3 regions of the Frateuria sp. GZRR33 genome follow, and region 1 is predicted to be linked to each of the others. Evidence: predicted binding sites of a transcription regulator. Region 1 holds the regulator's gene; each other region holds the start of a gene.
What was found. Region 1 encodes FliA, which starts transcription of late flagellar genes. Its sites were predicted from a motif close to TAAAGTTTNNCNNNCNNNGGCCGATAA; they were not measured.

Region 1 (10,001 bases):
AGCGCCAGTGCTTTCCTCCCCCGTTTACGGGGGAAGGCGCCCGCAGGGCGGATAGGGAAAGCCTTGCGGCAAGACCCCGCTCACGCCGCATCCGACTCCGGCAGCCGGCACAGCCGGCGCACATCCAGCAGCGCGACGAAGCCGCCCTTCCACGGCAGCACGCCGACGACCGGATCGTCCACGCGCACGGCACGCCCGGGCGGCGGTGGCGCGATCGCGTCGGCGCCCGGCAGCAGCAGCTCGCCGACCGCATCCACGCGCAGGCCGACGGCATGGCTGGCGTGGCTGAGCATCACCACACGCGCGCTGTCCGTGTCGCCATCGCGCGGCGGCAGGCCCAGCCGGCGGCGCCCGTCGAGCACCGGCAGCACGCGTCCGCGCAGGTGGCGGACGCCGAGCAGGTCAGGCGCGGCGCCGGGCACCGGCGTCACCTCGCCGACCCGGATCACTTCGCTCACCTGTGCCAGCGGCGCGGCATAGGCCTGCCCGTCGAGCTGGAAGGTGAGCCAGTGCCGGGTGTTGCCGGAAGGGGTGGCCGGGGAATTCATGGCCTTCGCTCCATGGTGGGGGCGCGGCTCATTTGCCGTGCCCGGGCGTGACGATCAGGGGTGGCTCGACCAGGTGCACCGCCGGTTTGGCCAGGTGCTCCTGCGCGCCCGCTTTGGCAAGGCCATCGGGCGGCGCGTCGGTGGGGGACGCGGCATCGGCGAGCTGGCCCGCCTGGTCGGCGTCGCCCGAATAGCGGGTCGGCATGGCATGGTCACTCAGCACGACCACCAGCACGCGGCGGTTGCGGTTGCGGCCTTCCAGGGTCGCATTGTCGGCTGCCGGGCGGAACTGGCCCCAGCCGATGATGCCCAGCCGCGCGGGGCTCACGCCGTGTTCGGTGAACAGCCGCGCCACGCTGGCGGCGCGTGCGGCGGAGAGTTCCCAGTTGGACGGAAAGACGGCCGTGTTGATCGGCTTGTCGTCCGTGTATCCCTCGATACGCAGCGGGTTGCCGAACGGCGCGAGGATACCGCCCAGGTTGCTGAGCACGGCGTCGGCCTGGTGCGAGAGCTGCGCCACACCGCTGGGAAACAGGATGTCGGTGCGGATCTCGATTTCCAGCCAGTTCGGCGTGCGCCGCACGACGACCTGCTGTTTGTCGATCAGCGGCTGCAGCGCCTTTTCCACTTCGTGCTGGATGCGCGTGAGGTTGGCCTGGCGCTGTGCCTCCTGCGCAGCCTGCACGTCGCGCATGGTCTCGTGCGGGGCGCGTTCGGCGACCATCCGCCGCGGCGCCGGGCGCAGCGGGATCGGCACCGCGACCGGCGCCACGGCGGCGCCGGGCTGGCTCTGCGGCGCGGCGATGGCCGGGTCGACGTTGTGCGGCTTGGCGCTCTGCGGCGGCATCGGCGCGATCACATGGCTGGAGCCGTTGAACGCCTCGATGATCGACTCGGACATCACGCGGTACTTGCCCTCGTTGACGACCGAGACGGCGTACATCACCACGAAGAAGGCGAGCAGCAGCGTCATCAGGTCGGCATACGGGATCGCCCATGCCTCGTGGTTGACGTGGTCTTCGTGGTGCTTGCGTTTCATGGCCACAACTCCTCCCCCTGCTGGCAGGGGAAGGTTGGGAGGGGGTAGGTGGCACGGGCCGAAGAGCACCCTTCCCCAACCCTCCCCTGCACGCAGGGGAGGGAGACAAGGCGGCGCGGCGCCCGGCTCACGACAGATACCCCTGCAGCTTGGCCTCGATCTGCCGCGGGTTGTCCCCCTCGGCGATCGACACCAGCCCCTCGACCAGGATCTCGCGCATCTGCGTCTGCTTGCGCACCAGGCCCTTGAGCCGTGAGGACATCGGCAGCATCAGCAGGTTGGCCAGCGCCACGCCGTAGATCGTGGCGACAAACGCGGCGGCGATGCCGTGGCCGAGCTTGCTGGGGTCGGCAAGGTTCTGCATCACCGCCATCAGGCCCATGACGGCACCGATGATGCCCATGGTGGGCGAGTAGATGCCGGCGTTCTCGAACACCTTGGCGGCGACCAGTTCGTTGTGTTCGCGCGCCTCCATCTCGACCTCGAGCACGCCGCGGATCGCGTCAGGCTCGCCGCCGTCGACCAGCATCTGCAGGCCCTTGCGGACGAAGCCGTCGTGCTCCTCCTCGATCTGCGGTTCCAGGCCGAGCAGGCCCTGGCGGCGTGAAATCTCGCTCCAGCCGATGATCCGCGTGATGAGGTCGGACGGCTGGAATACCGGCGGCCGGTAGACCATCGGCAGCATGCCCAGCGCACGGCGCAGCACGCTGCCCGGCGTCTGCACCATCAGTGCGGCGATGGTGCCGGCGAAGACGATCACGAACGCTGCCGGGTTCACCAGGGCGCCGACTGTCGAGCCCTTCAGAATGGTGCCCACGATGATGACCAGGAAGGCCAGGATCGTGCCGACGAGGCTCACCAGGTCCATGTCAGCCCGCCGCCCTCAGTGACGGCAGCAGTTGCCCGCCGTCGTCGGCCAGGCCGGCCAGGTCGAGCACCAGCGCCAGCCGCCCATCGCCGGTGACGGTCGCGCCGGCGATGCCGGGCACGCCTTCGAACAGCGGCCCGAGCGGCTTGGCCATGACGTCCTCGCGGCCGAGCACTTCGTGCACCAGGCAGCCCATGCGCTGGTGGCCGATGTGCAGCACCACGACGTGGCGCGGCGCGGCACCCAGTACGCCGGCCCAGCCGGCCAGGTCGCCCAGCGGCAGTGCGCGGCCGCGGTGGTTGGCGACCAGGCGGCCGTCGAGCATGCGGTCCTGACCGGCGGTCAGCTCGAACACTTCCTCCACGTTGGAGAGCGGCAGCGCGAACAGGCGCGGGCCCACGCGCACCATCAGCACGCGCAGGATCGCGAGCGTCAGCGGCACGGTCAGTTCCAGTTCGCTGCCGTGGCCCAGCTTAGAGCGCACCTGCAGCGTGCCGCCCAGCTCCGCCACGCGGGTCTTGACCACATCCATGCCCACGCCGCGGCCGGAGATGTCGGAGATCTGCGCGGCGGTGGAAAAGCCGGGGCGGAAGATCAGCTCGTAGCACTCGTTCTCGGTCAGGCGCGCGGCCTGGGCCTCGTCGATGACGCCCTTCTCGACCGCCTTGCGCTTGAGCACCTCGGGATTCATGCCGCGGCCGTCGTCGCTCACCGCGATGACGATGCGCTCGCCGCGCTGGCTGGCGGACAGCCGCACGATGCCGCGGCGGGACTTGCCCACCCTGGTCCGCTCCTCGGGCATTTCCAGGCCGTGGTCGAGCGCGTTGCGCAGCAGGTGGATCAGCGGATCGGCGAGCGCCTCGACCAGGCTGCGGTCCAGGTCCGTGCCTTCGCCTTCGGTGACGAGGTCCACTTCCTTGCCCAGCTGGCGGGCGAGGTCGCGCACGATGCGCGGGAAGCGCTGGAACAGGCGGCCGACCGGCTGCATGCGCATCGCCAGCACGGCGCCCTGCATCTCGTCGGCGACACGATCGAGCTCGGCCGCGGCCTGCGCCAGCGTTTCGTCGCCGCTTTTCTGGGCCAGGCTCTGCAGGCGGTTGCGCACCAGCACCAGTTCGCCCGCGCGGTTGACCAGCGCGTCGAGCCGGCCGGTGTCCACGCGAACGCTGGTTTCGGCCGCCGCGGCGGCGCGGGCCGGGGCCGGGGCCGGGGCCGGCGCAGGCGCAGGCGCAGGCGCAGGGGCAGCAGGCACCGGCGCCGGCACGGCGCCAGGCGCACCGCCCTTGCCGTGCAGGTTGTCGAGCAAGGCCTCGAATTCGTCGTCGGCGATGCTGGTGCCGGGCGTCGGCGCGGCGCTGGCACCCGGCGCGGCAGTGCCGTGCAGGTTGTCCAGCAGCGCTTCGAACTCGTCATCATTGATGGTCGCGGGCGCAGGCGCGGCCGGCGGCACGGTGCCTGGCGCGGCGGTGCCATACAGGCTGTCGAGCAGGGCTTCGAATTCGCTGTCGTCGATGCTGCCGTCGGCCGGCGGCGCGGCGACCGGCGCGGCCACCGGCGGCGGAGCCGGTGCGGGCACCGCGGCGCCGGGCATCAACCGCTTGAGCAGCGCCGGCGGCGGCATCGCCATGGAGGCGCCGCTGCGCAACGCATCCATCATCGCGTTGAGCAGGTCGAGTGCTTCGAGCAGCGCATCCATCCGCGCCGAGTCCAGCACCAGCGCGCCGTTGCGGGCGACGTTGAGCAGGTCCTCGGCGTGGTGGCACAGCTGCACCATCGGATCGATGGCGAGGAAGCCCGCGCCACCCTTGACCGTGTGGAACGCGCGGAACACCGCGTTGAGCAACTCGGCGTCGCGGGGGTTGGCCTCCAGCTCGACCAGTTCTTCCGACAGGCGCTCGACCAGCTCCCCGGCCTCGACCAGGAAATCGTCGCGCAGTTCGGCGTCGAGCGAGGGGTCCATGCTCAGAACCCGAATTCGCTGAGCAGGCGGTCCGCCTCGTCCTGTCCGGAGATCTTCTCCACCACCGGCGGCGGTTCGCGACCGGAGAGCGCGCCGGTCAGGCGAACCAGTTCCAGCAGCGACGCCTCGACCGACTCGATGAAGTTGACCACCTTCTTGATGCGCTGGCCGGACAGGTCCTGCCAGGACTGCGCCATGACCATGTCGTTGAGGCCGTCGCGGCAGTTGCCGGCGAACGCGTTGGCCTGGCGGGCCAGGTCGGCGACCGGGTCGCACGGCGCGGCCGAAGCGAGCACCTGTTCGGCGCTCTGCGCCAGCGCGTCCGCTTCGGGGCTCATGCGCTCGGCGAAGTCGATGCTGCGATGGGCCGCCTGCGCGCTCATCTCCAGCACGTCGTTCAGGTGCTTGCGCACGTCGGCGACCTTGCCCGGCACGCCTTCCTGCGCCAGGTCGTTGCCGAGCCGGCTGACCGCGCCATGCAGGTCGCGCGCGAGCAGGCCCAGCGCACGGAACAGGTGCTGCTCGCGCTGGCGCACCAGCGCGTCGAGCGCCTGCTCGAAGGCGGCGCCGTCCTGGCTGTTGAGCAGGTCCTGCAGCTCGACCGGCAGCGCGCTCTCGTCGAAGGTGGAGAGGACGGCGCTCATGCGCTGGCCCCCGCGGCGGCGAGGCGCTCGAAGATCTTGGTGAGCTTCTCCTTGAGCGTGACCGCGTTGAACGGCTTGACGATGTAGCCGTTCACGCCCGCCTGGGCGGCGGCGATGATCTGGTCGCGGTTGTTCTCCGCGGTGACCATCAGCACCGGCAGGCCCTTGAGCGAGGGCTCGGCGCGGATCGCGCGCAGCAGGTCGATGCCGGTCATGTTGGGCATGTTCCAGTCGGTCACGACCATGTCGAACGGCTGGCTTTTCAGCATGGTCATCGCATTGTTGCCGTCGTCGGCTTCCTGGATCAGCGTGTTGGTGAAGCCCAGCTCCACCAGCAGGTTCCTGACGATGCGCCGCATGGTGGAGAAGTCGTCCACCACGAGGATTTTCATGTTCTTGTCCATTTTTTCCTCTGGAAAAAGGGGAATGGGGAATCGTTAATGGTCAATCGTCAGCGGGGCGAGGAGCGATCGGGTTGGGCACGGCGGCTTTTGCCTTTGCGATTGCCCATTTCCGATTCCCCATTCCCATCCCGCCAATCGCCCAGGCGCGCGCGCAACCGCACGATCGCCTGGCCATGGATCTGGCACACGCGCGACTCGGTCACGCCCAGCACGGCGCCGATTTCCTTCAGGTTCAATTCCTGCTCGTAGTACAGCGACATGACCAGTTGCTCGCGCTCGGGCAGGCCGGAGATGCCGTCGATCAGCGCCTGGCGCAGGCCTTCCTGTTCGATGCTCTCGGCCGGACCCAGGTTGCCCTGGTCGACCACGTCGAAGGCCGGCGCACCGTCGCCGTCGTCGGGCGCGGTCAGGCTGAGCAGGCGCGCGCTGGCGGCATCGGCGAGGATCTGGTGGTACTCCTCCGCGCTCACGCCCAGCCGCTTGATCACCTCGGCGTCCTCGGCGTCGGCGCCGGTCTCGATCTCGATCTGGCGCACCACCTCGGCCACTTCGCGCACCTTGCGATGCACCGAGCGCGGGGTCCAGTCGGTCTTGCGCAGCTCGTCCAGCATGGCGCCGCGGATGCGGATGCCGGCGTAGGTCTCGAAGCTCGCCGAGCGATCGGTCGCGTAGTGCCGCGCGGCCTCGAGCAGGCCGATCATGCCCGACTGGATCAGGTCGCCCACGTCCACGCTCGGCGGCAGGCGGCCCATCAGGTGATAGGCAATACGCCGCACCAGTGGCGCGTGCTGGCGCACCAACTCGTCTGCACTCTGTTTTTGCAGCTGGAGATATTCCGATGCCACGCTCATGTCACCACCCCGACGCCGTCACGGCCTGGCCACCGAAAAACGCGATGCGGTCCAGGCCCGCGCGCGCGGGTTCCTCCCAGTTATCGACCGCACCCGCCAATTGCTTGAATGCCTGCGACGAACGCGCCGCCGGCCACAGGTCCACCACCGCGCTCTGCCGGCGGATGGCCTGCTTGAGCCGCTCGTCCTGCGGCACGAAGCCGAAGAAATCCAGCACCACGTCCAGGAAGCGGTCGCTGACCTTGGCCAGCTTCTGGTGCAGCGCCCGGGCCTCGCCCAGGTTGCGCACCAGGTTGGCGACGAAGCGGAAGCGACGCACCCCGAAGTCGCGCGAAAGCACCTTGATCAGCGCGTAGGCGTCGGTGAGCGAAGCCGGTTCGTCGCAGACCACCAGCACCACGTCGTCGGTCGCGGCGGCGAACATCGCCACGTTGTCGGACAGGCCCGCGGCGGTGTCGACCAGCAGGTAGTCCGGCGGCCTGGGCAGCTCGTCGAACGCGCGGATCACCGCGGCATGCTCGCCGTTGCCCAGTTGCGCCAGGCGCCGCGCGCCGGATCCGCCGGGAATGACCTTCAGCCCGTGCGGCCCCTCCAGCACCAGCTCCTCGAGCGTGGCGGTACCGTCGAGCAGGTGGCCCAGGTGGCGCGAGGGCGCCAGGCCGAGCAGCACGTCGACGTTGGCCAGGCCCATGTCGGCGTCGAGCAACATCACGTCACGGCCGGCCATCGCCAGGCTCATGCCGAGGTTGACCGCCACGGTGGTCTTGCCGACGCCACCCTTGCCGCCGGCCACCGCGATCGCGCGGCAGCGGCGGCGCGGTGCGCCGGCGTTGGCCGCCTGGTGCGGCCGGTGCGGTGCGGGCGGCGCGCTGTCGCGCTCGCCCGTGATCGCGTTGAACATGTCTTTCAAGCCCCACGCCTGGTTCATTGCAAGGATTCCGCTCATGCCTGGGCCACCATCGTCCCGAAGCGCTCGGCCAGCACCGCCTCGTCGGCGGCCGGCGTGTTGCCCTTGAGCGCCTGCGCGGCGCGGCATACCAGCAGGCGTGCGTCGGCGGCGGCGATGTCCTCGGGCACGCGCTGGCCGTCGGTGGTGTAGTCCAGCGCCAGCCGGTGGCGGATCAGCACCGACAGTGCGCCGCCGAGGCTGGGCGCCTCGTCGAGTTTGGTCAGGATCGCCGCGTGCGGCTTGACCGGCAGGTACGCACGCACGGCGTCGTCCAGCGACTGCGCCTGCGCGTTGGCGGCCAGCACCAGGCAGGCGCGCAGCTCGCCGGCCTCGCGCAGCGCGTCGAGTTGTTCGGCCAGCCGCGGGTCGTTGCCGGCCAGGCCGGCGGTGTCGACCAGCACGGTGTGGCAGCCCTTCAGCAGTTCCAGCACCTGGCGCAGGCTCTGCGCGTCGTAGGCCGGATACACCCGCACGCCGAGCAGGCGACCGTAGTGCTCCAGCTGCGCGGCGGCGCCGATGCGGTAATGGTCGGTACTGACCAGCGCGACCTGCGAGGCGCCATGGCGCACCACCGCGCGGGCGGCCAGCTTCGCCAGCGTGGTGGTCTTGCCCACGCCGGTCGGGCCGACCAGCGCGGTAACGCCGGCCTCATCCGAGCGGCCGCGGCCGCTGACGGCGATGCCACGGCTCAACATGCCCAGCGGCAGGTAGCGCGCCTGTTCGGGCGTCATCTGCGGCGGCAGCTCGTCGGCCAGCGCGCGGGCGACGTCGGCGTCGATGCCGAGCCGGGTCAGCTCGCGCAGCACGCGGGTGTGCATCGGCTGGCGGCGTTCCATGTCGTTCCAGGCCAGGCTGGAGAGCTGCATCTCGAGCATCTCGCGCAGGCTGGACAGCTCGGCGCGCATGCGCACGGTGTCCTGCGCGGCGCGCTCGATAAGCGGGTGGACGACCGGCTCGGCCGGGATCTCCGGTGCTTGCTGCGGCTGCGGCGCCTGCGCCCTGGCCTGGACCAGGCCCTCGGCCTGGGCGCCGGTCGCGGCGCGCGGCGCGCGAGGTTCGGGCCGTGCCGTCTTGTGTGCTTCCCCGGACGCGACCGCCTGCGCGGGCCGCGGGGCAGCCTCGGCGGGCGACGGACGAGTGGCGGGCGCCAGCGTTTCGACGCGGGCCTCGCCCACCGGGGGCGGGGGCGGCGGCGGATTCGCCGCGGCGGCACGCGGCGGCAACGCCGGCGGCTCCACGGCCGGCGCAGGCGCCGCGCCATGGCGCGCGGCCTCGCGCACCAGCGCCTCGTCGTAATCGACGGCGGCAATGATCTCGATGCCCTCGTCAATCCTGCGCGTGGACAGGATCACCGCATCCGGGCCCTGCTCCTCGCGCACTTCGCGCATCGCCTGGCGCATGTCCGGCGCTACGAAACGTTTGATCTTCATTGCTTGCTCCGCAAGCGGGAATGGGGAATGGTCAATGGGGAATGGTTGAAGCGGTTCGCGCCAACCCATGGCGTGCGCGCTTTTGCGATTCCCGATTTGCTATTCACGATTCCCGGCTCCTCAACGTCCCAGCGCCTGGACCAGCCGCACCCTGCGGTTGTCCGGCACCTCGTTGTAAGCCAGTACGTGCAGGTTCTGTGCCACGTGGCGGGTGAAGCGGGCGAGCCACGGACGAAGCTGCGGCGCGACCAGCAGCACGGCCGCTTCGCCGCTCATTTCCTGGCGCCGCGCGGCGTCGGCGACGCTCTGCTGCAGGCGGTCGGCCAGGCCCGGTTCCACCGCCGCGCCGGCCACGCCGCCGCCGGAGAGCGAATTCATGAGGATCTGCTCGAGTTCCGGCGCCAGCGTGATGACCGGCACCTCGGTACCCAGGCCGGTGATCTCCTGCACGATCTGGCGGCCCAGCGCGACGCGCACGGCGGCGGTGAGCATGCCGGGATCCTGACTCTGGCCCGCGTGCTCCGCCAAGGTTTCGACGATCGTGCGCATGTTGCGAATCGGCACGCGCTCGGCCAGCAGGTTCTGCAGCACCTTGACCACCACGCCCAGCGCCATGCGCTTGGGCACCAGGTCCTCGACCAGCTTGGGCGCGGTCTGCGCCAGGCGGTCGAGCAGTTGCTGCACGTCCTGGTGGCTGATCAGTTCGTGCGCGTGGGTTTGCAGGATGTGCGACAGGTGCGTGGCCACCACGGTGGCCGGATCGACCACGGTGTAGCCCAGGCTCTGCGCCATCTCGCGCTGGCCCTGCTCTATCCATACGGCTTCCAGGCCAAACGCCGGGTCCTTGGTCTGGATGCCCTGCAGCGGCCCGTGCACGCGACCGGGATTGATCGCCAGCAGCCGCTCGTTGTGCACCTCGGCCTCGCCCATCGGCACGCCCATCAGGGTGACGCGGTAGGTATTGGGTCCCAGGTCCAGGTTGTCGCGGATGTGCACTGCCGGGACGAGGAAGCCGAATTCCTGCGACAGCTTGCGTCGGACGGACTTGATCCGGCCCATCAGCTCGCCGCCCTGGTGCGTGTCCACCAGCGGGATCAGCCGGTAGCCGACCTCCAGCCCCAGCGGATCGACGCTGGCCACGTCGTCCCAGTTGAGTTCCATGCGCTCGGCCGGGACGGCGGGCGTCGCGGCCGGCTCGGCGACCGCCTCGGCGAGCTTCTCCTTCGTCTCGCGCTCACGCTTGATCATCAGGTACGCCGCGCCGCCGCAGCAGCCGCCGAGCAGCAGGAAGGCGAGGTTCGGCATGCC
Region 2 (10,001 bases), on a different contig from region 1:
GGTATCGGCGGCCACCACGTCGGGGATGTACACGACCCGGCCGCTGGAGTCGTCGAAGAGCACCTGCGGGCCGGCGGTGAACAGCGAGAACTGGGCCATGGCGGCCTCACTCCCGCGGCGCGTTTTCCCGCGCGATGGCATGCTGGCGCGCGCGCCAGGTTTCGGCGGTCTGCGGCTTGACGAACAGCGACGTGACCTCCGCGTGGCAGCTCTTGACTGCCTTCTCGATGCGATGGATGCACTGCTCGATCTGCGGCGTGGTCAGCTCGTCCTCGAATTCGGCGCTCAAGGCCGCCACCACGGTGTGCGGCCCCATCTGCACCGTCAGCACGCCGTTGACGCGTCCCACGCCCGGATCGTTGGCAGCGATCTCCAGCAGCGATTCGCGCAACTGCGGATGCGCCGGTTCTCCGATCAACAGCCCCTTGCTCTCGCGCGCCAGCAGGCTTGCGGCAATGGCCAGCACGATCGCGATGCCGATCGAGGCTGCGCCATCGAGCTCGGGCATGTCGAACACGCGCGCGCACACCACGCCGGCGAGCGCAATCAGCAGGCCGAGCAGCGCCGCCGAATCTTCCAGCAGCACGGTGAAGGTGGTCGGGTCCTTGCTCTTGCGGAAGGCCTCGAAGTAGCCCATGGAGCCCTTGGCGGCGCGAAACTCGCGCAGCGCCAGGTACCAGGAGGTGCCCTCGAACACCATCGACACGCCGAGCACGATGTAGTTGATCAGCGGATCGCTCATCGGCTCGGGATGGCGCAGGTGGTTCACGCCCTCGAACAGCGACACGCCCGCGCCCAGCGCAAACACCAGCAGCGCCACGATGAAGCTCCAGAAATACAGCTCCCGGCCGTGGCCGAACGGATGGACGGCGTCGGGCGGTCGAGCGGCCTGGCGCATGCCGTAGAGCAGCAGCAGCTCGTTGGAGGTATCGACCAGCGAATGCACGCCTTCGCTGAGCATCGCCGAACTGCCCGACAGCGCAGCCGCCACGAACTTGGCGATGGCGATGGCCAGGTTGCCGGCGAGGGCGGCGTAGACGACCAGCCGCGAGTTGGACGATGACGAGGACATCCTCAGCTCTCCACGTAGCGCCGCTGGCACAGTTCGCAGAAGAAACTGCGGCGGTTGGTTCTGCCCAGATAGGCGCGGTGGAACTTCACGTGGTCGCGCGGGCAGATGCTCTTGTTGTGCGCCAGCCAGTGCTTGCGCAGTACGAAGGCCCGCTTCCACTCCAGGAACTCGAAGCTGTACTGGCGCGCCTGCTCGACGAGCTCTCGCAGCTTGCGCGCCGGCAGCGCGCCGACGGTCGAGAGCGGATGCGTACGGATGCGGAACAGCACCTCGTTCTTGATGATGTTGCCCACGCCGGCGAAGACGTCCTGGTCCAGCAGGGCGTCGCAGGCGAGGGTGTCGGGCATGGCACGCAGGCGCTTGCGTGCGAGCGCCGGGTCCCAGGCGTCGGACATCACGTCGGTGCGCCAGTCGTAGAGCTCGTCAAGGTCGCCCTCCAGCAGCCGTACCGAGCAGCTGTAGAAGTTCAGTTCGCCCTCGTCGAACTGCAGGCTCAGTCGCGGCGCGGCTTCCTTGCGCTCGTCGATGCGGTAGCTGCCGAACATCAGCAGGTGGATCCGGATGGTCACGTCCGGCAGCTCGATCAGCGTCTGTTTGCCGAAGCTGCGGAAGGCGACGACCGGCTGGCCGACCAGCCGCGCCATGTCGATCTTGGCGTTGCCTTCGGCACGCCGGATCGTGCGCCCGGTGAAGGGCGCCACCTCTTCCCGCAGGATGACGATCGAAGGGCCTTCGGGCACGAATCACCTGTCGCGGCTGCCTTGGGCTGATTCTGGGCGGCCCGGGGGCACGTCGGAGTGAACGCCGCGTTGCAGGAGCGCACTTGTGCGCGGCCGCTCGGCGTTCCCATTGTAGGAGCGCACCTGTGCGCGACCGCGGTGAACGACCGGGCATCGCGGTCGCGCACAGGTGCGCTCCTACAGGGAGTCGAGCATGCGCTTCAGGTCGAGGGCGTTGGCCGTCGCGTGGCCCAGCGTCGTGTTGTCGAAGATGCACCAGGCGTGCGGCGCCCGGCGCAACCGTCGCGCCACGCGTTCGAGCGCCTCGGAGGCGTAGGCGTCGTAGTACGTGCGCGGCGATCCGTGCAGCCGCAGATAGATGCGAAGGCGGTCGCCGCCAGGCAACGCCGCCCGCGGCACAGGCGCCGGGTCGGCCGCGACGCGCGAGATCGACAGGCCGCGCAACGCCTGGTCGACAGCCGCCGTGAACCACGAGGCATGCCTGGGCTCGCACGCCAGCGCGCCGTCGTAGCCTTCCCGCAGGCGCTCGAAGAAGGGCAGGGCGACCGAGGCGTCGAACACCAGGCTCGGCGGCAGTTGCAGCAGCAGCCAGCCCAGCTTGTTGCCCAGTTCGCCGACCTGGTCGAGGAACCCCGACACCAGCCCGTCGCACGAGCGCAAGCGGCATGCGTGGCTGATCGCCTTGGGCATCTTGGCGGCGAACCGGAAATCCGCCGGCACGCTGTCGGCCCAGCGGCGCCAGGTCGCCGGGCGGTGCGGGCGGTAGAAGCTGGAGTTGATCTCCACGCAGTCGAAGACCTGCGCGTAGCGTTCCAGCGTGCTGCCTTCGGCCGGGAAGGCAGCGGCGTGCGCCTTCGGGATCGACCAGCCTGCGCAGCCGATGCGGACGGTCACGCCATCACCGACGCCCCGGCCGGGCTTTTTGCCTCTGTAGGAGCCCGCTTGCGGGCGATGCTCTCCAGCAGACCGCAACCGCCAAAGCATCGCCCACAAAGTGGGTTCCTACGGGGAGCGCACCGGTCATTTGGCGACCTCAACCTTTCGGCTTGCGGAACCGGTACATGAACTGGTCCGTATGCCCGCGGATCGACTTGTCGAACACCTTGATGTCGTGCGGATCGGCCGGGTTGCGCAGTGCGTCGCTCTCCCCGTCGAACACGAAGCCTGCCGATTCGGCCTGCTTGCGGACGATGGCCGGGTCGATGCGATGCAGGGTGTCGGTGTCGCGCATGCCCGATCCGGCGGGCGCCACGTGGTCGATCACGACGAACACGCCGCCCGGCTTGAGCACCTTGTACACCTGCTTGTCGAGCACGACCGGGTCGACGTTGCCCATGAACTTGTCCGGATAGTCGTGGTAGTTCTGCGAGGTGAACACCACGTCGACCGACTCGGGCGCATCGAGCTTCGCCGCCGGCTGCATGAGCACGCTGACGTTGGCGTAGTGCGGCTGCTGGGCGAGCTTGCGCAGGTGGGTCACGTCCGACTGCGCCTCGGCGGCGTACTCGTTCGGCCACAACGCATAGACGTGCCCCTTGGCCCCGACCACACCGCTGAACACGCGGGTGAAGTAACCGCTGCCAGGAATCAGCTCCAGCACCTTGTCGCCCGGCTTGACCTCGGCGAAGGCCATGACCTGGGCGATCTTGCGGCGGGCGTCGTCGGCCCGATCGGCCTGTCGGCCCGGGTCGTTGATCGCCGCGGCGAGATAGGGCGGTTGCGTGTGCTGCGCGGCATCCTGCGGGGAAGGTGCCGCATGGGCGGCGGGCAGGGCGAGGGCGATCACGGCGGCGAGGACGAGCGTGCGCATGTCAGGCTCCTTCGGGTTGGGTCTGCGATTGTGCGCCTGGCCCGGCGGCAGGGGGCCGTGACTTCTGGGGGGGATGGTGCGCTCCACAGCCAGCCGAAGCAGGCATGAAGAGGGGCCCGGCTGGCGCCAGGCCCGCGTGCCTTCCCCGGTCCCGCATCAGGCCATCCCTGGCCCTGCGTGCCTCCCTGCCAGTCGTCCGGCGTGCGCTCAGTAGGCGCCGCCGGAGGAGTTCGGCGTGGTCGAGGTCGGCGCCGGCATACCGGCGGTCGACGAGGACGGCGGCATGGTGGCCGGCGGGGTCATCGCCGTGGACGCAGGCGGCGGCGTCATCGGCGTGGTCGGCTGGGACGGCGTGGTCGGCGTCGTGGCCGGCGCGGTCGACGGGGTCGCAGCACCCGGTTCGGCGTTGTTGTCGTCGGTGTGGTTGCAGGCGGCCAGTGCGAACGAGGAAGCCAGCAGCAGGCTCCAGCACAGCAGGCGGATCTTCATGGCATTGCTCCTCTGGTAAAGGTCAGTGCGGCTGGGAGACGGCGCGGGTGACTTCCTGCTGCAACGAGCGGGCGTCCGTGCGTTCCAGGTCCGCCAGCGAGACGATGCCGCACAGCGCGCCCTTGGCGTCGACCACCGGGACCCGCCGGATCTGCTGGCGCTCCATCAGCTTGGCGCAGTCCTCCAGGCTCGCGTCCTCCTTGATCACGATCGGCGGTGCGGTCATGCAGTCCTGCACGCGTACGTCCAGCGGGTTGCGACCGGCGGCCAGCGTGCGTACGACGATGTCGCGATCGGTGATGACGCCCACCGGGCGGCGATCCAGGTCGACCACCGGGATCTCGCCCACGTCCTCGTCGCGCATCGCGCGGGCGACTTCGTCCAGCGGCGAGGTGGTGAGGCAGAACTTCGGGTTGCGGGTCATCACGCGGTCGAGGTCCATGGGTACTCCGGAGCGGCGGCGGGAAGCGGGGGCGGAAGGCATGTTCCTCGCGCCCGGTTGAATGCGGTGTGCGCGGATCATGAAAGGTGCGTGCAATGCACGCGCTTCTCCCCAAGGGGGATGGCTGGGGAAAGGAGTGCCGGAGCCCTACGTCAGCGCCGTCGGCTCATCAAACGGCAGCGGCCTGCCACCCGCGCGTGCCAGCGCCGGCTCGACGCGCGCCAGCAGATCCTTGTCGCCGTCCACCACCACAAGGATGCGGCCGGCCTCGATCTCGTCCTCGAACTTGCGCCGCACCGGATCGGGCACGGAGGCACCCACCAGCGCGCCGGTCCAGCCCCCGGTCAGCGCGCCGGCGACGGTCAGCCCGGCCACGCCCGCCACCGTGATGCCCACGGGCGGGATCGCCACCGCCACCAGCCCGGCCAGCAACCCAACCGCGCCGCCGCCGACCACGCCGCGCAACGCGGCCGGATAGAAATCGCTGCCGGCTTCCTTGTGCTGCTCGGGAACCGCTTCCAGTTCGATGTCCGAGCGGGCGATCAGTGAAATGTCCTCCTCGGGCACGCCAGCGGCGCGTGCGGCCTGCATGACGGTCCTGGCGGACTCGACATCGGGGGTGCTGAACACGTGGCGGGTCTTCATGGCGGTTCCTCGCGGTTGGGGATGGGCGGGCGCGGGGACGGCCCGGCACCATCCTTGTGGAACGCGGGTTGGCGGGGCGTGGGGTGCGCGTGTCCATGGCGTGAGCGCGGCCTTACCATCGATGCCATGGAGCTTCCGTTCCCGCCCGACGACCCGCCGCCCGTGCCCCCGCGCGAACCCGACCCGGACGATTGCTGCGGCGAGGGCTGCGTGAACTGCGTGCTCGATCGCTACGACGAGGCGCTGGAGCGCTACCGCGTCGCGCTCGCGGCCTGGCACGTTCGACATCCGGAGGCCCCGCGTCCCTGAGGCGTGGCGTCGCCATGCCGTCGCCATCGATGCTGCTAGTCTTCGGGCATGCCGTCGGACGCCTTGCCCGTGATCATCGCCGGCGCCGGTCCGACGGGGCTGGCGGCCGCGCTGCTGCTCGCCCGGCGCGGCATCCCGGTGCGCATCGTCGACAAGTCGCCCGCTCCGAGCCGCAACTCCAAGGCGCTCGCCGTCAACCCGCGCACGCAGGAGTTGCTGGAGGACACCGGCGTGACCGCGCGCATGCTGGCCGAGGGCTGGATCGTGCGCGGGCTGTCGCTGCACCAGCCCGGGCACGAGGATGTCACCGTGCCGATCTCGCCCCTGCTCGATACCGACCGTTCGCTCCTCGCACTGCCGCAGTCGCGTACCGAAGCCCTGCTGGCCGAGGCGCTGGAGGCTCAGGGCGTCACCGTCGAACGCGGAGTGAAGCTCGACGCGCTGGCGCAGGGCGACGAAAGCGTCACCGTCCAGCTGGTGCATGCCGACGGCAGCGTCGAACGCACGCAGGCGCCGCTGCTCTACGGCGCCGATGGCGCGCACAGCACGGTGCGCCAGGCGCTGGGACTGGCCTTTCCGGGCGACGAACTGCCGGAGCCCTGGCAACTGTGGGACCTGCACCTGGCCGCACCGCTGGACCCCGACCGAGTGCACCTGTGGCTGCTGCCGGATGGCTTCCTGTTCGCGCTGCGCGTGCGCGACGACATCTGGCGCCTGATCGGCAACAGCGCCGAACCGCTGGCCGCATTGCCGGCCGGCACGGTGTGCGGCGACGTGCTCTGGCAATCGCATTTCCACATCGCGCACCGGGTCGCCGAGCGGGCAGGCGTGGCCCGCGTCCTGCTCGGCGGCGACGCCGCGCACATCCACTCGCCGCTGGGCGCGCGCGGCATGAACCTGGGCATCGAGGACGCCTACGTCTTCGCCGACTGCGCGGCGGACGCGCTCAACGGCCGCCTCTCGCGCCTGGCCAGCTACACGCAATTGCGCCATCCGGTGCACCGCCAGGTGGTGCGCCGCGTGGGCGCGCTGACCCGGCTGATGCACGGACGCCCTTCCACGCTGCGCGAATTGCGTGACGTGCTGGTGCCGCGCCTGATGCACTTCGGCCCCGCCCGGCGCCAGTTCCTGCGCGTGGCCGGTGGCCTGGACCACCCCGTCCGCACGCGCGGCTGAAGCGCAATGGGCAAGAGCCCACCGCGCCACCACGACTGGCCGGCGGGCGGAGCACTGGCTCGCAAGCCCGCCCACGCTGGCGGCAAGCAACAATCGGACGTCCAAACGTGCACTGGCTCGCGTTTGCCGGCCGCCTGCGTTGATCGCGCATCGGCGCACCTGTAGATTCGTTCAGGCAATTCGTTCTCGGGGGAGTTCTTATGAAGAAGTTTGCATGGGTCGCCGGCGCGACCCTGCTGCTGGCCGCATGTGGCGGTTCGCAGGACACGCGCGTGCCGGTGGCGCTGGGCAGCCTGGTGACGCCGGCATCGGCGCCGTGGCTGCAGGTGGAGCAGGATCAGCAGGACGTCGAAGTCCGCGGCCTGGAGGATTCGCTTACGCTCAAGCCCTCGCCGCCGGTGTCGGAGGTGTTGCAGGCGCGCCTGCGCCAGGCGCTCGCACCAGCCTATTTCACCGACCTGGTGGTCCAGTGCGAGCAGGTCTTCGCCGAGATGCGTGTCGACACCGACGCCACGCCGGCCACGGTCACGCTCGAACTGGGCACGCACTGCGCCATCCACGCGCGCGGCCTGGGCTCGGACAAGACCTACCACGTCTCGCCCTCGATGCCGGCGCCGGCCCGCGCCGACTACGCCAAGGCACTGACCCGGCTGCTGGGCACGGGCGCGGACGATATCGCCCGCCAGTTGCGCGCGGACGTGGAAGCCACGCCGCACTGACGTCCACTCAGTCCTGCGCCGGCATGAACTGTCGGCGCAGGTCCAGCTGACCGCGCCGCATGACCGGGCCCGGGAAGCAGGTCGGCCAGGTGCCGCTGTAGTCCAGCTCCGCATCCAGCAGGCCGCGTTCGACCAGCAACTGCACCATCGCCAGCGGGTCGGCGCAGGCCAGCACCTTGCCCAGCGGCGAAGCCGGTGCCTGCGGGGCGTTGACGCGCTCGACCAGCGCTTCGACCACGTTCGCGGGCATCTCCCAATGGCGCACCGCGCGCAGCGACAGCCGTGCGCCGATGCGCATGCAGCCGGCCAGGAACACCGGCGAGAACGCACCCAGCGACGGCGGCGCCTCCTGGTCCAGCAGGCGCACGACCGCGCCGGTACCGGTATGGCAGACCATCCCCGCGAGGAAGGCCTCGAAGGGGTCGCAACCGCCGTGGCGACCGAGGAAGGCGGCGGCATGGGCGCAGCGCTCGGCGTGTTCCCACAGCCAGGGGCCGGCCATGTGGCCGCGCATGCCCGCGCTGGCCTGCAGGATCGGCTTCATCACGTGCAGCGTGGCGACCTTGCGCAGGGCGTCGCGGCCGAGCAGCACCACCGCATGCTGCAGGCTGTGGATCGGCTGGGCCGAGCGGAAATGCGCGCTGCCGGCCACCCGCATCACCTCGCCCACGAGCACCGGGTCGCGGCCGATCATCGCGGCCAGTTGCGAGCCGGCCAGGTTGTCGTTCCTCAACGCGCGCAGCAATTGCGGCAGCACGCTGGGCAGGCGCGGCAGGCCGCTCACGTCGAAACGTTCGCCGATCGCCTCCAGCCGCCGCAGCGTGGCCTGCTCGGCGGTGCTGGCCGTGTCGCTGGCGGCCGCGGGCAGGCCGAGCACGAACCGGTGGAAGCGATCCTCCACCTCGGCCAGCGGCGGCCCGGCCTCGCACGCAGGCACGTCGGCCACGACCGTCACGACCGTCACGACCGGCGGCGCGGGGGCAGGGCGGAGCGGGGCTTTCCTTGCGGCGAAGAGTCGCCGCCACATGGCGATCATCCGAATTCAGGTCCCATGGCGTGCTCCGCGCTGTATCGGCCGCCGGCCGCACAAATGTAGGAGCTCGCCGGCGCCTGGGTGGACGCCGGACAGGCCCGTCCGAAAAAGGTCGTCGTGCGAGCGCTGGCGCAGTCGAAGCTCCGTCTCGTACTCCGGCGCTGGCAATGGCCGCCCGCGACCCCACATCCGAGGGCATCCTCTGGCAGGAACGGCACATGATCCCCTTCTCGATCCTCGACCTGGCGCCCATCACCGAAGGCAGCGATGCAAGCGCGGCCTTCGCCAACACGCTGGACCTGGCCCGGCTGGGCGAACAACTGGGCTACCGGCGTTACTGGCTGGCGGAGCACCACAACATGCCCGGCATCGCCAGCGCCGCCACGGCGGTGCTGATCGGCCACGTCGCCGGCGGCACCTCGACCATCCGCGTCGGCGCGGGCGGCGTGATGCTGCCGAACCACGCGCCACTGCAGGTGGCCGAGCAGTTCGGCACGCTCGCCGCGTTGTATCCGGGCCGCATCGACCTGGGCCTGGGCCGCGCGCCGGGCACCGACCAGGCCACCATGCGCGCGTTGCGCCGCTACGCCGATGGGGCCGAGACCTTCCCCGACGACGTGCTCGAGCTGCTGCATTACTTCGAGCCGGCCAAGCCGGGGCAGGCCGTGCGCGCGGTTCCCGGCGCGGGCCTGGACGTGCCGGTCTGGCTGCTCGGCTCGAGTCTGTTCAGCGCGCGCCTGGCCGCGGCGCTGGGACTGCCGTTCGCATTCGCGTCGCATTTCGCGCCCGACGCGATGGATGCGGCGCTGTCGATCTACCGGCGCGAGTTCCGCCCCTCGCCGCGGCTGGCGCAGCCCTACGCGATGCTCGGCGTCAACGTGGTCGCGGCGCAAACCGACGCCGAAGCCCGTCGCCTCTTCACCACGCAGCAGCAGAGCTTCATCAACCTGCGCCGTGGCCAGCCCGGGCTGGTGCCGCCGCCGATCGACGATATCGATGTGTTCTGGACGCCCACCGAAAAGCTCGGCGTCGAACGGGCGCTCGCCTGTGCCGTGGTCGGTAGCCCGGCCACCGTGCAGCAGGGCCTGGCCGATTTCATCGCGCGCCATCGTCCGGACGAGCTGATGCTCACCGCAAACATCTTCGACCACACCCTGCGACGACGCTCGTTCGAACTGGCGATGCAGGCGCGCGAGCGGCTACCGGGCTGACGCGCGCTGCGCACCCGTGCGATCGCCACTGCCGGCCACTCAGACCCGACCCCGCTCCGGCTTGCCCCGCGCCGCCTGCGCGAACAGCCAGGCGGAGCCAGCGAACAACGCGACGAAGAAGCCGTTCAACAGCACGATCTCCACCGGCCCGCTCCAGGGAAGCCCCAGGCCCTCGATCAGCGCAAACGCGCCGATCAGCGCCTGCGCGAAGGCCATCGCCGCCAGTGCCCGCGCCATGCCGACCGGATGCAGGCGCGCGATCGCCGCGCCGATGCCGCCAATCGCCACTACGCCGAAGTACATCCGGTTGGCCGGATCGCCATCGGCGCCGATGATGCCCACCCCCAGGCTGAGC
Region 3 (10,001 bases), on a different contig from region 1:
TGCGCTGGGCCGAACGCTCGCGCCGCGCCTTCGACGAGCTGGACAACCCCAATGCGCTGTTCGGCATCCTGCAGGGCGGCGTGTACGAGCCGCTGCGCCGCCGCTCGGCCGAGGGCCTGGTCGGCATCGGCTTCGACGGCTATGCGGTAGGTGGCCTGGCGGTAGGCGAGCCGGAGGCCGAGCGCAATCACACGCTGGACTTCACCGTGGGCCTGCTGCCGCAGGACAAGCCGCGCTACCTGATGGGCGTTGGTCGGCCGGAGGACATCGTCGAGGCCGTGCGGCGCGGCATCGACATGTTCGACTGCGTGATGCCGACCCGCAATGCGCGCAACGGCTTTTTGTTCGTGCCCGAGGGCACCCTGCGCATCCGCAACGCCAGGTATGCCGACGACACCCGGGTGATCGAAGAAGGCTGCGACTGCTACGCCTGCGCGAACGGCTTCTCGCGCGCCTACCTGCGTCACCTGGACCGGTGCAACGAGATGCTTGCCAGCACGCTTGCCACGCACCATAACCTGCGCCACTACCAGCGGCTGATGGCCGGGTTGCGCGAAGCGATCGCCGTCGGGGCGCTGGAAAGCTTCGTTGCCGCGTTCTACGCCCGCCGCCAGCGGGGCGCGGCATAGGATCTCTTGTAGGAGCGCCCTTGGGCGCGACCGCCATGTCGGCCGAGCCTACAACCCCAGCGATGGCTGGATTGCGGTCGCGCCCAAGGGCGCTCCTACAAGGTCGATGCGGGGAGGCCGGGAACTTCCCTCTAGGCCTGCTTACCAAGGCGCGGCGCTTGCAAACGCCGCGCTGCGCCGCCATGCAGGGACGCGTGAAGCCGCCGTGCATGCCCTTGGGGTGCATGGCATAATCCAAGACCTTTTTCTGGCGTGGAACGGAAATTCCTGTCCGCGCCGCTACTTGCAGGATGAAACGATGAGCTTCCCGATGTCCCTGGTGATCGCCCAGGCCGCCCCCGCCGCCGCGCCGGGCAACCCGCTTTTCAGCTTCCTGCCCCTGATCGCGCTGTTCGTCATCTTCTACTTCCTGATGATCCGGCCGCAGATGAAGCGCCAGAAGGAACACCGCACCATGGTCTCGGCGCTGGCCAAGGGCGACGAAGTGGTCAGCAACGGCGGCATCGCCGGGCGCGTGGACGAGGTGGGCGAGAGCTTCCTGACGGTCGAGATCGCGCCGAACGTCAAGATCAAGCTGCAGAAGGGCGCCATCTCCCAGGTGCTGCCCAAGGGCACGCTGAAGTCGTCCTGACATCCGGGCCAGCCAAGGCCATCCGCCGCGGCTTCAGGGGCCGCGGCCTTCGAAGTAACGAGAAACGGGCTTCCCAGGCATGAGTGACTTTCCACGCTGGAAATACGCGCTGGTCGCGTTGGTATTGCTGTTCGGCATCATCTACGCGCTGCCCAACGCCTTCCCGCCGGTACCGTCGGTGCAGGTGCTCGCCACCCACGGCGCGCCGCTCGACGCCTCGGTCAAGCAGAAGGTCGCCGGCGCGCTGACGGCGCAGAAGGTGGCCTACAGCGGGCTGGCGATCGAGGGCGACCACCTGGTGGCCGACTTCCCCAACGCCGATGTGCAGGCCAAGGCGGCCGACGTCATCAAGGGTGCGCTGGGTGACAACTACACCGTCGCGCTCAACCTGGCCTCGACCGTGCCGGGCTGGCTGCGTGCCATCCACGCCAATTCCATGCCGCTGGGCCTGGACCTGCAGGGCGGCGTGCACTTCCTGATGGAGGTGGACCAGAACGCGGTAGTCGACAAGCAGGAGGAGCGCTACGCCGACGACATCCGCAGCCTGCTGCGGGAGAAGAACATCCGTTACGAGTCGGTGAGCCGCAACGCCCAGCGCGGGCAGGGCATCAGCGTGGTCTTGCGCTCGGCCGCCGACCGCAGCGCCGCCGCCGATGCGATCGCCACCGAATATCCCGACCTGGTGGTACAGGACGGCGCCAGCACCGGCGACCGGTTCCTGCTAACCGCCACGGTCAAGCCCGAGAAGCTGCGCGAGCTCGCGCTGGCCACCATCCGCCAGAACACCGCGACGCTGCGCAACCGCATCAACGCGCTGGGCGTGTCCGAGCCGCTGATCCAGCAGCAGGGCGAAGACCAGATCGTGGTGGAACTGGCCGGCGTGCAGAACCCCGCCGAGGCCAAGAAGGTGATCGGCGCCATTGCCACGCTGGAATACCGCGCGGGCATCGGCTATCCGGGCGATCCGCGTGCCGTAGAGGCCGCGCGCACCGGCAACGTGCCGCCGGACGCCAACCTCTACTACGAGCGGGGCACCAACCGGCCGGTGCTGGTCTCCAAGCGCATCATCGCTACCGGCGACGAACTGGTGGATGCCGCCTCCGGCGTGGACCAGCAGAGCGGCACGCCCAAGGTGGACGTGACGCTGAGCGCCTCGGGTGCCAAGAAGATGCTCGACTTCACCAGCGCCAACGTCGGCAAGCCGATGGCGGTGGTGTACGTGGAAACCGTCTACGACACCAAGATCGTCGACGGCAAGGAAGTGCACATTCCGCACACCACCCAGGAGGTCATCAGCGACGCGACCATCCAGGGCGTGTTCGGCAAGCAGTTCCAGACCACCGGCCTGAACAGCCCCAAGGAAGCCTCCGAGCTTGCGCTGCTGCTCAAGGGCGGCTCGCTGGCCGCGCCGATGAACATCGCCTCGCAGTCGGTGATCGGCCCGAGCATGGGCCAGGACAACATCGAGAAGGGCCTGCGCGCGGTGCTGCTGGGGCTGGGGCTTGTGCTGCTGGCCGCGGCGATCTACTACCACCTGTTCGGCCTGGTGGCGGACATCGCCCTGTTCTTCAACCTGGTGATCCTGGTCGCGGTGATGTCAATGATCGGCGTGACCCTGACCATGCCGGGCATTGCCGGCATCGTGTTGACGCTGGGCATGGCGATCGACGCCAACGTGCTGATCTGCGAACGCGTGCGCGAGGAGCTGCGCAATGGCTCCAGCCCGCACGCGGCCATCCGCGCCGGCTACGACAAGGCCTGGTCGACCATCCTGGACGCCAACGTCACCCACCTGATCGCGGCGCTGGCGCTCACCACGATGGGCTCGGGCCCGATCAAGGGCTTCGGCGTGACGCTGCTGATCGGCATCCTGACCTCAATGTTCACCTCGGTCACCGTGACCCACGCGATCACCGCGCTGATCCACGGCAACCGCAAGCTCAAGACCCTTTCGGTGTAAGGGCGGGACGGCAATGGAAATCTTCAACCACAACAGCAACGTTCCCTTCCTGCACTGGCGCAAGATCAGCATCGTCATCGCGGCGCTGCTGATGATCGCCTCGGTGGGCCTGCTGCTCACCCGCGGCCTCAACTACGGCCTGGATTTCACCGGCGGTATCTCGGTCGAGGTCAAGTACGACCGCACGATCGACATCGGTGACGTGCGCCAGGCGCTCGATGAGGCCGGCATCGAGAACCCGGTGGTGCAGAGCCTGGGCGGTTCGCGCCAGGTGCTGATCCGCCTGCAGCCGAAGGCCGACGGCAAGGGTGGCGCGGCCGCGCCGGGCGAAGGTGCCTCGGCGCGCGCCGACAAGGTCGCCGCCGCCGTCATGGCCGCGCTCAAGAAGCGGCGCCCGGACGCGGTGGAGAGCAGCCACAGCTTCGTCAGTCCGCAGGTCGGCGACGAGCTCAAGAGCGACGGCTCGATCGCCGCGATCTTCGTGATCATCGGCATCGGCGTGTATCTGTGGATCCGCTTCGAGCGCCGGTTCGCCATCGCGGCGTTGCTCACCGAGGTGCACGACACGCTGGTCACCCTGGGCGTGATCTCGCTGGTGCAGCGCGAGTTCGACCTGACCGTGCTGGCGTCCGTGCTGGCGGTCATCGGCTATTCGATCAACGACAAGGTGGTGGTGTTCGACCGTATCCGCGAGCTGTTCCGCCTGGCCCGAAAGGCCGATCCGGAGGAGATCCTCAACCGGTCGATCAATACCACGCTGTCGCGAACCATCATCACTTCGCTGTTCACCGGCATCACCATGGCGGCGCTGTACTTCTTCGGCGGCCCGCAGGTGCACGGTTTTGCGATCACCATGCTGATCGGCATCGTGGTGGGCACGCTGTCCTCGATCTTCGTGGCCAGCCCGATCCTGCTGTGGCTGGGGGTGTCCAAGAAGGACCTGATGCCGCAGACCAGGGACAACCCGGAGCTTGCGCGGCGGCCCTGAGGTGCCTGTGTCTTTCGGAAAAAGCCCGGCCCCGTGCCGGGCTTTTTCGTTGGCCGTCGCGGGATCGGAGGGTTCCGGGGCAAGCCGCGACCCTGATTCCGTCCGCACCTTCGAGCGTTCAATTTTTCCGCCGGCCGACCGATAACCCGGGGTGATCGCAAGGCGTCGCGCGCCCGGAGTGGGAAATGCTGGTTCTGGTAGGAACGTTGGTCGTCATCGGCTGCGTGCTCGGCGGCTATGTGATGTCGCATGGACAGCTGATGGCGCTGTGGCAGCCCTATGAGCTGCTGATCATCTTCGGGGGCGCGATCGGCGCCTTTCTCACGGCCAATTCCAGCAAGGTGGTCAAGGCGGCGCTGAGCGAGACGGCGGCGCTGGTGAAGGGCCCGACCTACAAGAAGCAGGACTACGTGGACCTGCTGGCGCTGCTGTACGACATCTTCGGCGTCATGCGAAAGGAAGGCGTGCTGGGGATGGAATCGCACATCGAGGATCCGCAATCGAGCGCGGTGTTCTCGGCCTATCCGCGGCTGCTGCGCGAGCACCACCTGGTCGAGTTCATCACCGACTGCCTGCGCCTGATCGTGGGCGGCAGCATGGAGCCGCACGAGCTGGAGGCACTGCTGGACGCCGAGGTCGAGAACCACCACCACGAGGCCGAAGCGCCGGCGCAGGCGGTGGCCAAGATGGCCGACGCGTTGCCCGGCTTCGGCATCGTCGCGGCGGTGCTCGGCATCGTCACGACCATGTCCAACCTGGGCGGCGACACCTCGCGCATCGGCGAGCACATTGCCGGCGCGCTGGTGGGCACTTTCCTGGGCATTCTCCTGTGCTATGGCTTCATCGGACCGGTTGCGGCCGCCATGGAAAGCCGCGTGCGCGAGGACGGCAAGGCGTTCGAGTGCGTCAAGGTGGCGTTGCTGGCCAACCTGCGCGGCTACAACCCGAAAGTCTCGGTGGAGTTCGCGCGCAAGGCGCTCTCGGCGCATGCGCGGCCGAATTTCCAGGATCTCGAGGATCACCTCAAGGGCGCTCGCGCCGGGGCCGGCGCATGAGCGAGGGAGGCGGCCCGCCCATCATCATCAAGCGGGTGAAGAAGCAGGCGCACGGCCACCATGGCGGCGCCTGGAAGGTGGCCTACGCCGACTTCGTCACGGCGATGATGGCGTTCTTCCTGGTGATGTGGATCCTGGGCGCGGGCACGCGCGAGCAGAAGGCGGCGATTTCGGAGTACTTCAGGAACCCCAGCATGACCCCGGGCAACGCGACGATCGCACCGCCGGGCCGCATGGGCCCCGGTGGCGCGAGCGACGCCGCCGTGCAGCTGGGCGGAGCGATGGATCTTTCGCACGGTCCCGGCAAGGACCGGCACAACGGCCCTTCCGCGCCGGTGTCCAAGGAGGCCATCGAAAAGCGCGCGCGTGAACAGGAGAAGGCGCGCCTGCAGGAGTTGATGCAGCAGCTGCATGCCGCGATCCAGAACAGCCAGGCACTGGCGCCGTTCAAGGACCAGCTGCTGCTGGACATCACCTCCGAAGGGCTGCGCATCCAGATCGTCGACAAGCTCAACCGCCCGATGTTCGACCTGGGCAGCGCGCAGTTGAAGGACTACACCCGTGCCATCCTGGGCGAGCTGGGCACCTTCATCAACCGCGTGCCGAACCGGATCAGCATCACCGGGCACACCGACGACGCGCCCTACGCCAACGAGCGCGACTACAGCAACTGGGAACTCTCCACCGACCGCGCCAATGCGGCGCGGCGCGCCTTGCTGACCGGTGGCATGCAGAAGGGCAAGACCGCCCGCGTGGTCGGGCTGGCCGCCTCGGTGCCGCTGGACAAGATGCACCCGGACAATCCGATCAACCGTCGCATCAGCATCATCGTGATGACCAGGGAGGCCGAGGCCGCGGCCTTGTCGCAGGACGTGGTCGACAGCCGGCCCTCCCAGGACAAGGAACAGCCCACGGCTTCGGTGCTGGCACCGACTACGCCGGCGGCGCATGCAGTTCCGGCTTCCGTGGCGCCGGCGGAAACCATGCCCGCGGGCGAGGCCATGCCGGCCGCGCCGATGGCCGCCACGGCGCTACCGGTGCCGCCGACGTTGCGACCGGCGGGTCGCTAGACGCCCGGCGGCCGGCATAGTCGCCATTTCTCGGCGCCGGTTGCCGGTTGCCGGTTACCGGGTGTTGCGTGGCGCCCATGGCGGCGGATCGAGGCGTTTCACCGAATGCTGGCACCGCCTGCACCCTCCAGCAGCCATGGGCGATGCACTGGTCTTGCGCGACCAACCTGTGCGAACGCTGGTGGCTGGCGGTGGGGATTCGGTCGCCGCGACGGCTGCGACTTGCCCCGCCGATGACCGCTGCCTAGGCCCAGGCCCGTCGCGGCTCGCGGACAGGCGGGTAATAGGCGAACACGTGGTTCTGGCTGCCGTAGAAGTCCATGTCCTCGATGTGCTCGCCCCCGAGCCGTTCGGCCACGCGGTCGGACGCTTCGTTGCCGATGCGTACCAGGCTGATCACACGCGATGCGTGCAACTGGTTCCAGGCGAACTCGAGGATGGCGTGGCCCGCCTCGGTGGCGTAGCCGCGATGGCGGAACTCCGGCTTGAGCATCCAGCCCAGTTCCAGGTCCGGCCAGCCCTCCGGATACATCAGGCCGGCGCGACCGGCGAACTGGCCCGTGTCCCTCAGTTCCAGCGCCCACATGCCACAGCCGCGCAGCTCCCAGTGCCCCAGCAGCATGGCCAGCGAGCGCCAGGCGCCGGTGCGGTCCAGCGGCTGGCCGTCGCCGATCCAGCGGGTGCTGTCCGGGTCGGCGAGCATGGCGGCGTAGTCGTCGAAGTGGCGCGCGGTCAACGCGGTCAGGCGCAGGCGCGGCGTTTCGAGGGTGGGAATATTGGACATCGTCGTCGGTACAGCAGCCGTTACCTGAGCAATCGGCTCAGCGCACGCGTACTTGAGGCCAGGCTCTCGGCCCATTCGTACCCGACGATCTTCTCACCGGTGGCGGTGTCGATAAAGTCTTCGGCCTGTCCCGGCGGCAGCAGGTGCCGGTAGTCCACGGTGAGCTCGGTGCCGGCCGGCAGGTCGGCCAGTGCGAACACGAACCCCAGGTGCCACAGGCCGGTCGGTTCGAAGCTGTGGTTGATGTAGCACTCGTCGGGCCATTCGGGCGAGAGCGTGTAGCGATCCTCGAACCAGCGTGCGCTGGCGTAAGCCATCTCGGGACGTGCGGCCAGGTCGGCGGCGCTCCAGGTGTGGTCGATCGCGTCCGGCGCGGTGATGATGCGCCCGGCGGCCACGTCCTCGTCCAGGAACAGGCCCTTGCCGGCGCCGCCGATGGTGGAGGCGGCAATGCGGTAGCGCGGAAGGATCATGGCGTGCCGGTGGCGTGGAAAGCGCGCGAGTGTAGCGCAAGCGCGTCGCCGCGCTGCCTGCGCGGAAGCCGGCCCGGCAGGTGCCACGGGGTGCCCGTCCCTGGGCGGTGGCCTGCCACTGCCATGGCTGGGAGAGCGCTCCGCGCTCCTGAGGCGGTTGGAGAGAGGAAGTGTCGGCGGGGTTTGCCTTCCTCTCCCCAACCTTTTCCCGGGCGTCGCCCGGAAAAGCGAGACGATCTGCCGCCGATCAGCCCTTGGCGGCGGCCTTGGCCTTGTGGTGCGCGCTCTTCTTCGCCTCCGCCTTGGGCGGCGGCAGGTCGCCGCTGAAGCGGATGGCGTCGTGGTTGCGCTCGAGCGTGCCCTTGCCGATGCCCTTGACCTGGGCCAGGTCCTCCACGCGCTTGAACGGGCCGTGCGCCTTGCGCCAGGCGACGATCGCCTGCGCCTTGGACTGGCCGATGCCGTCCAGCGACTTGGCGATGGTGGCGGCGTCGGCCTTGTTGACGTTCACCGGCGTGGCGGCGAATGCCGGCAGCGCCAACGAGGCCGCGAAGGCCAGTGCGACGAGCAGTGGGCGGAACTTCGACTGCATGGGTTTTCCCTCCCTCAGGATGCGTTGGACGGCACCGTTGCCGTCGGGAAAGTGTGGCCGCGCCCACGGCTCGGGGCAGTCGGCCAGGAGCGTTGCGTTCGGGCAGGTTGGGTCGCCCGCGCCTGTGGGCCATGGCCGACGCGGTGTGGGCCGTGACGGGCCCTTCCGGTGCGGCTGGTACACTAGACGGCTTCCCCGTATGTATTGAAGGAGTCTCGCCCATGGATACCGCGCGCCTGTCCGGCTTCATCGGTGGCTTGTGGGACGACGAGATCGTGCCGAAGCTCGTCGAGTACATCCGCATCCCCAACAAGTCGCCGATGTTCGACGCGCAGTGGGCCGAGCACGGTTACATGGACCAGGCGGTGGCGCTGCTGGAGGGCTGGGCGCGCGGCAAGCTGGCTGCGCTCAAGGGCGCCACGCTCGAGGTGGTGCGCCTGCCGGGGCGCACGCCGCTGATCTACATCGACGTGCCGGCCACGCTGCCCGGTTGCGAGGACACCGTGGTGCTCTACGGCCACCTCGACAAGCAGCCGGAAATGACCGGCTGGGCCGAAGGCCTGGGCCCGTGGACGCCGGTGATCAGGGGCGACAAGCTCTACGGCCGCGGCGGTGCGGATGACGGCTACGCCATGTTCGGCTCGCTCGCCGCCTTGCTGGCGCTGGCCGAGCAGAACGTGCAGCACGCCCGCTGCGTGATCATGATCGAGGCGTGCGAGGAGTCCGGCAGCTACGATCTGCCGCATTACGTGGACCATCTGGCCGCGCGCATCGGCAACCCCTCGCTGGTGGTGTGCCTGGACTCGGGCTGCGGCAACTACGACCAGCTCTGGCTGACCACCTCGCTGCGCGGCATGACCGGCGGCGAGCTGACCGTGCAGGTGCTGGAGGAGGGCGTGCACTCGGGCGATGCCTCGGGCGTGGTCCCGTCCAGCTTCCGCATCCTGCGCGAGATCCTCTCGCGGCTGGAGGACCCGGCTACCGGCAAGATCAAGCCGGAAGAGCTGTACGTGGAGATCCCGGCGCAGCGCATCGAGCAGGCGCGCCGCTCCACCGAGGTGCTCGGCGAGGCGGTGTACGACAAGTTCCCGTTCGTCGAGGGCATGCAGCCGGTCACCACGGATCTGGTGGAGCTGGTGCTCAACCGCACCTGGCGCCCGCAGCTGGCGGTCACCGGCGTCGGCGGCATGCCGGCGCTGGAAAGCGCGGGCAACGTGCTGCGTCCGTTCACCGCGGTCAAGCTCAGCCTCCGCGTGCCGCCGACGCTCAACGGCGCCAAGGCCGGCAAGTTCCTCAAGGAGCTGCTGGAGAAGGACCCGCCCTACGGCGCCAAGGTCAGCTTCAAGCTGGAGAAGGACGGCAGCGGCTGGAACGCGCCGCAACTGTCGGCGTGGCTGGAGAAGGCCGTGGCCGAGGCGTCCGAGCACTACTTCGGCGCGCCGGCGGCCTACATGGGCGAGGGCGGCTCGATCCCGTTCATGGGCATGCTGGGAGAGAAGTTCCCGCAAGCGCAGTTCCTGATCACCGGCGTGCTGGGCCCGCATTCCAACGCACATGGCCCGAACGAGTTCCTGCACATCCCGACCGGCAAGAAGGTCAGCATGGTGGTGGCCGAGGTGGTCGCCCGCCACGGCGAGCAGGCCCGCAAGGGCTGATCCCATGGCGGCCCCGGCCGATACGCTTGCCACGCGCTGGGCCGAGGTCCGCGCGCGCGTCGATGCGGCCTGCCGCGCCGCCGGGCGCAACCCGGCGGACGTGGCCATCCTGCCGGTCAGCAAGACTTTCCCGCCGGAGGTGGTGCGCGAGGCAGCGGCGCTGG

Region 2: the regulator FliA is predicted to act here: its motif matches at 8,471-8,497, upstream of ACFWZU_RS11450 (HDOD domain-containing protein).
Region 3: the regulator FliA is predicted to act here: its motif matches at 4,327-4,353, upstream of motA (flagellar motor stator protein MotA).

Annotation. Positions count from the first base shown of each region.
Region 1 is NZ_JBHZGK010000002.1:375,468-385,468, reverse strand. It holds gene ACFWZU_RS04155 (chemotaxis protein CheW) at 81-548, opposite strand; gene motD (flagellar motor protein MotD) at 577-1,587, opposite strand; gene ACFWZU_RS04145 (flagellar motor protein) at 1,715-2,455, opposite strand; gene ACFWZU_RS04140 (chemotaxis protein CheA) at 2,457-4,415, opposite strand; gene ACFWZU_RS04135 (protein phosphatase CheZ) at 4,418-5,059, opposite strand; gene ACFWZU_RS04130 (chemotaxis response regulator CheY) at 5,056-5,463, opposite strand; gene ACFWZU_RS04125 (RNA polymerase sigma factor FliA) at 5,511-6,314, opposite strand; gene ACFWZU_RS04120 (MinD/ParA family protein) at 6,316-7,260, opposite strand; gene flhF (flagellar biosynthesis protein FlhF) at 7,257-8,693, opposite strand; gene flhA (flagellar biosynthesis protein FlhA) at 8,814-10,001, opposite strand, start outside.
Region 2 is NZ_JBHZGK010000008.1:2,492-12,492, reverse strand. It holds gene ACFWZU_RS11505 (alpha-ketoglutarate-dependent dioxygenase AlkB) at 1-99, opposite strand, end outside; gene ACFWZU_RS11500 (cation diffusion facilitator family transporter) at 107-1,072, opposite strand; gene ACFWZU_RS11495 (DNA-formamidopyrimidine glycosylase family protein) at 1,075-1,812, opposite strand; gene ACFWZU_RS11490 (DUF72 domain-containing protein) at 1,990-2,706, opposite strand; gene ACFWZU_RS11485 (class I SAM-dependent methyltransferase) at 2,846-3,622, opposite strand; gene ACFWZU_RS11480 (hypothetical protein) at 3,830-4,111, opposite strand; gene ACFWZU_RS11475 (CBS domain-containing protein) at 4,134-4,553, opposite strand; gene ACFWZU_RS11470 (hypothetical protein) at 4,701-5,198, opposite strand; gene ACFWZU_RS11465 (oxidoreductase-like domain-containing protein) at 5,325-5,507, shown strand; gene ACFWZU_RS11460 (FAD-dependent oxidoreductase) at 5,556-6,683, shown strand; gene ACFWZU_RS11455 (hypothetical protein) at 6,884-7,402, shown strand; gene ACFWZU_RS11450 (HDOD domain-containing protein) at 7,410-8,366, opposite strand; gene ACFWZU_RS11445 (LLM class flavin-dependent oxidoreductase) at 8,654-9,646, shown strand; gene ACFWZU_RS11440 (hypothetical protein) at 9,686-10,001, opposite strand, start outside.
Region 3 is NZ_JBHZGK010000014.1:25,895-35,895, reverse strand. It holds gene tgt (tRNA guanosine(34) transglycosylase Tgt) at 1-629, shown strand, start outside; gene yajC (preprotein translocase subunit YajC) at 928-1,260, shown strand; gene secD (protein translocase subunit SecD) at 1,340-3,220, shown strand; gene secF (protein translocase subunit SecF) at 3,234-4,208, shown strand; gene motA (flagellar motor stator protein MotA) at 4,394-5,263, shown strand; gene motB (flagellar motor protein MotB) at 5,260-6,333, shown strand; gene ACFWZU_RS14840 (GNAT family N-acetyltransferase) at 6,578-7,117, opposite strand; gene ACFWZU_RS14835 (SET domain-containing protein-lysine N-methyltransferase) at 7,138-7,590, opposite strand; gene ACFWZU_RS14830 (ComEA family DNA-binding protein) at 7,838-8,182, opposite strand; gene ACFWZU_RS14825 (M20 family metallopeptidase) at 8,404-9,837, shown strand; gene ACFWZU_RS14820 (YggS family pyridoxal phosphate-dependent enzyme) at 9,842-10,001, shown strand, end outside.